2 regions of the Cupriavidus sp. H19C3 genome follow, and region 1 is predicted to be linked to the other one. Evidence: riboswitches for the same ligand, from Rfam matches in the RefSeq annotation. Region 1 holds a riboswitch; the other holds the start of a gene.
What was found. Region 1 has a riboswitch for cobalamin ahead of DFLDMN_RS09640 (TonB-dependent receptor plug domain-containing protein). Riboswitches for the same ligand answer to the same signal wherever they lie in the genome.
Positions count from the first base shown of each region.

Region 2: linked by a shared signal. The riboswitch ahead of DFLDMN_RS14260 (TonB-dependent receptor) and the one ahead of DFLDMN_RS09640 (TonB-dependent receptor plug domain-containing protein) in region 1 are both predicted to bind cobalamin.

Region 1 covers NZ_CP184985.1:2,075,362-2,077,558, reverse strand. Annotated here, with positions in the region: gene DFLDMN_RS09650 (cell division protein ZapA) at 98-427, opposite strand; gene DFLDMN_RS09645 (hypothetical protein) at 424-753, opposite strand; cobalamin riboswitch at 951-1,224, shown strand; gene DFLDMN_RS09640 (TonB-dependent receptor plug domain-containing protein) at 1,348-2,197, shown strand, end outside.
Region 2 covers NZ_CP184985.1:3,099,950-3,102,146, forward strand. Annotated here, with positions in the region: gene DFLDMN_RS14260 (TonB-dependent receptor) at 1-872, opposite strand, end outside; cobalamin riboswitch at 906-1,161, opposite strand; gene DFLDMN_RS14265 (MFS transporter) at 1,327-2,197, opposite strand, start outside.

The DNA of each region.
Region 1 (2,197 bases):
TCGAGTCGTTACATTTTGCGCAACGGCCACGGCAACGATCACATCGCTTCACATGGCCGTCATATCGGGACGGCAACGCGCAATACAACCCCTGCTTTCAGCGGGAATCGGTGCCGACGTGCGCGTACTGGCGCAGCGCCTCGTCGGCGCGCTCGTTCAGTTCGCGAATGCGCGCGCGCACCGCGTCCACCGGCACCGCGCCGTCTTCCTCCTGCTTGCGGCGCAGCGCGAGCAGATCCGATGCGATGCTGATCGCCGCCATCACGGCCACGCGCTCGACGCCCTTGGTGGAGACGCTGCCCTTCAGCTTGTTCATCTGGGTATCGACCAGTGCCACCGCCTCCAGCAGCGCAGCCTCGTTGTCGGGCGCGATGGCAAAGCGGTACGGCTGGCCGGCGATGGTGACTTCGACTTGCTTGTTGCTCATGCGTGTTCTCCGGGAGCCGGTTGCGGGCGTGTGGTGCCGGCCTCGCCAGCGGCACTGCCGTCGCCGAGCAGGTCGAGCTGGCGTGCGTCGCTGGCCGTCGGCAGCTTGTCCAGGATCGACTGGATGCGCAGTTGGGCTTCCTCGATCTTGATATTGAGCAGCTCGCGATCGGCCGCCATGGCCTCGCGTTCGCCGCGCAGCTGGCCGGCTTCCGCCTGCAGGCGGTCGATCTCCGCGCGCAGCCGCTGGTTTTCCGCCGCCAGCGTATCCGCGTGATGGAGCACGCGCCCGATCTTGGCAGCCAGTTGTTCAAGTTCAGTGAGCATAGTGCTGTCGTGTCCGGTTGAGGTCGGGTTTTCCGGATTCTAGCCGATGCGTGCCTTCGCACGACGGCGGTCAGGGCAATCTGACCGACGCACCGTGCGGAAGTTGCATGGTTCGGCATGCAACAGCATGTAACGCCGCGTCAAATCCGCCGGCCGCCACGCGTCGGCGTCGCATTGACGCGATCCGCGAAACTCCCTACACTCGCGCACGTTCCAGGTGCTCGCAACCCTGTCCGCGACAGGGTTGCAGTTCAACGGGAAACAGGGAGCCAGCCCGGCCGCGCGCCGGCGCCAGCCAACCTGTGCTGCCCCCGCAACGGTAAGCGACCGCGCACGCGCATGCACGCATCCCACGGATGCCGTGGCGCGCCGCGCAGGGCCCTCCACAAGCCACTGAATGCCTCACGCAGACGGGAAGGCGGCCGGCCTGATGTCGCCAGCCCGGATACCGGCCTGAACGTGGGCGCGCACGCATGCACGCATGCAGGATGCACACCGCATGGATGCACACAGCATGAATGCAAGGGCGGCGCGCCTCATCGCCATATGACCCGCGGGGGAACGGGTACCGGCATTCATCCTCCCATCCGAATCATGCGTTCTCCGCTTCAGGCCGCCTGCATGGGCGTCTTCGCCTGCCTGGCTCCTCCCCTTGCGTTCGCGCAATCCCCCACCCCCGCAGAGACCGGAGCGACTCCCGCGTCGCGCTCCGTGGCCGAGCTCGCGCCGGTGGTCGTGACCGCGTCGCGCACCGCGCAGGCCGTTACCGACGCGCTGCCGCACACCACTGTCGTCACGCAGGAAGACATCGTCAATTCCCAAGCGCCCGACCTGCGCACGCTGCTGCGTGGTCAGGCCGGCGTGGAATTTGCCCAGACCGGCGGCATGGGCACCAATACCACGCTGTTCATGCGCGGCGCCAACTCGAACCAGGTGCTGATCCTGATCGACGGCGTGCGCGTGGCCGGCGTCAGCGGCGGTACCGCGCAACTGGCCAATATCCTGCCAGACCAGATCGACCATATCGAGGTGGTGCGCGGCAACGTGTCGGCGCTCTATGGCTCCGACGCGATCGGCGGCGTGGTGCAGATCTTTACCAAGAGTGGCGTGGGCCAGGCCCCGGCTGGCAATGCGCAGGTGGAGTACGGCAGCAACAAGACGCGCTCGGCCAGCGTGGGGTACGGCGGTCAGGTCGGCGCTACGTCGTTCAGCCTGAACGGGTCGATCTTTCGCACCGATGGCTTTTCCGCGGTCAACGTCGATCAGTGGCGCCGCGACAATCCGCGCGTGCCGCTCACGCGCGGGCCCAACCCGAACGACAACCCGTACGAGAACCGCAGCGTCTCCGGCCAGTTGCGGCACAAGTTCAGCGCCGACTGGGATGCCGGGGTGGCGGCCTATTATTCGAACAGCCAGCTGTCGTACGACAGCACGAGTACGCTGG
Region 2 (2,197 bases), 1.0 Mb from region 1:
TTGACGTCCAGCCGTACCGATGCCGACACCATCAGGTTGTCGGCATCGCCGCGGTCGACCCAGCCCGCCGAGCGGTTGTAGGCGGTGGCGAAACGGTACGACAGATTGTCGTTGACCTTGCCGCCGCTGTCGAAGGCGACGCGCGCGGTCTTCTCGGTACCGCCGGTAATCTGCAGTTCGTTCTCGATCGGGCCGCGCAACGGTTGCTTCGGGACCACGTTGATCACGCCGCCGATCGCGCCCTCGCCGTACATGACCGACGCCGGGCCGCGCAGCACCTCGATACGGTCGGCCGCCCACGTGTCGAACGGGAACGTCACCGTGCCCGACGCCACGTACATGCGCGTGCCATCGTAAAGCTGCATGACCGAGCCCTGGCCCGCGAAGCCGCGTGCGGCCAGCGAGGTGCCGCCGTTGCCGGGAGCCGGATTGGCGGTAATGCCGGTGGCTCGCGTCACGGCCTCGCGCACACTCTGATCGCCGCGCGCGCGCATGGTCTCGCCGCTGATGACTTCGACGCTGGCCGGCGTCTCCAGCGGCGTCAGTCCCAGGCGGCTGCCCGTGTACGCCTGCCGGGATAGCGCCAGTCCGGGCTGCGCGGATTCGCTGACGACGACGGCAGGCAGTGAGGTCTCGCCGGTTGCGGCCGCGCTTTGTGCCACGTTTCTGGCCACGCTTCCGGTCGCGTCTTTGGGCGCGATCTCCGCGACGATCTCGGCGACGATGTCGGCCAATGCATAGGGACTACTGAGGCTGGCAAGCGTGCCGAGCGATGCGATGACGGCACGGCGGGGGCGGCGATGGGCCGGGCGTGACGACCGGTTGGCCGGGCGCAAGCAGCCGGCGGAGGGCGCGGACGGGTTGTATGTCATCGTAAAGCCGGGCGACCCCGCCCGGGCAAATGGTGTCGATGAGGAATACAGGCCGGTATCCGGGCTGACAGGCAGGGAGCGCTGGACTCCCGGAATGGGTCGCCTTCCCGCGCGGCTATCTCTTGCGCAGTGGCTGTCGAAGCGCCTGCCGGCGCCCGACCCGATCCATTCCAGACCTGCTTACCGTTGCGGGGGCAGCACAGGCCTTGCTACGCCGGTCAGCCGACGTCGCGCACCTGTTTCCCGTTTCACCCACGACCACGTGGGCACCTGCATTGCGGTCAGGCGCGCACTGGGCGTGCCATCGGCGCGCATTGTACTCAGAACTCGCGGCGACAAGTAATTCCGATGGCTCCGCCATTGGCAGGCGCGGGCCGGCTCTCGGTTCGGCGAGACCTGAGCCCGCACGACCGCCGGCATTCCTGCCGCCTGCCGCAATGTGCGGGGCGTTCCGCTATCCCGCCTTGTGCGCGGGTTTGCCCGCAATCCCCGCGCCCGCTTCCGGCGACAGGCGCGCGAACATCGGCAGCGATGCCAGCACCACCATCGCCGTGGCCAGGAAGGCGCAGGCAAAGTCGAAGCGATTCGCGCTGGTGCGCCCGCCCCACAGCATCGTCACCTGCAGCGAGCCGGCCGCGATCGCCACGCCTACCGCCTTCATCATCTGCTGCGCCGTGCCCTGGAACGAAGTTGCTGCGGAGAGCTGCGCCTGCGGCACGTCGGCAAAGGCCAGCGCACCCATCGAGGCAAAGCTCAGCGAGCGTGACAGCCCGCCCAGCAGCAGCACCACAAAGATGGCCGCCGCGGGCCAGGCCGGCGACAGCGCCGTGCACACCAGCAGCACCGCGCCGAACGAGACGCTGCCGACCATCAGCACGGTGCGCACGGACATCTTCTTGAGCGCGAAACGCGTCATCGGCCGCATGCAGAACGACCCCAGCGCGCTCGCCAGCGAGATCAACCCGCTGACCGAGGCGCTCAGGCCAAAGCCGACCTGCAGCGTCAGCGGCACCAGAAAGGGCAGCGCACCGGCGCCGGCGCGGAACAGGCTGCCGGCCACCGTGGCGGCATGGAAGGTCGGGATGCGCAGCAGCGAGAAGTCGATGGCGGGATCCGCGCGGCGCCGGCAATGGCGGACCGTCAGCCAGAACAGCAGCAGGCCGGCGACGATGCAGGCCACCGGCACGATGCCGGGCAACAGGCCCCGGCCGACGGTTTCCACGCCAAGCATCAGAGCCGTCAATGCCGCCGCGATCAGCGTCATGCCGGCCAGGTCGGGCGCCGGCGGATGCTCGGGTGCGGAGGGAGGAATCAGCCACGCGGTG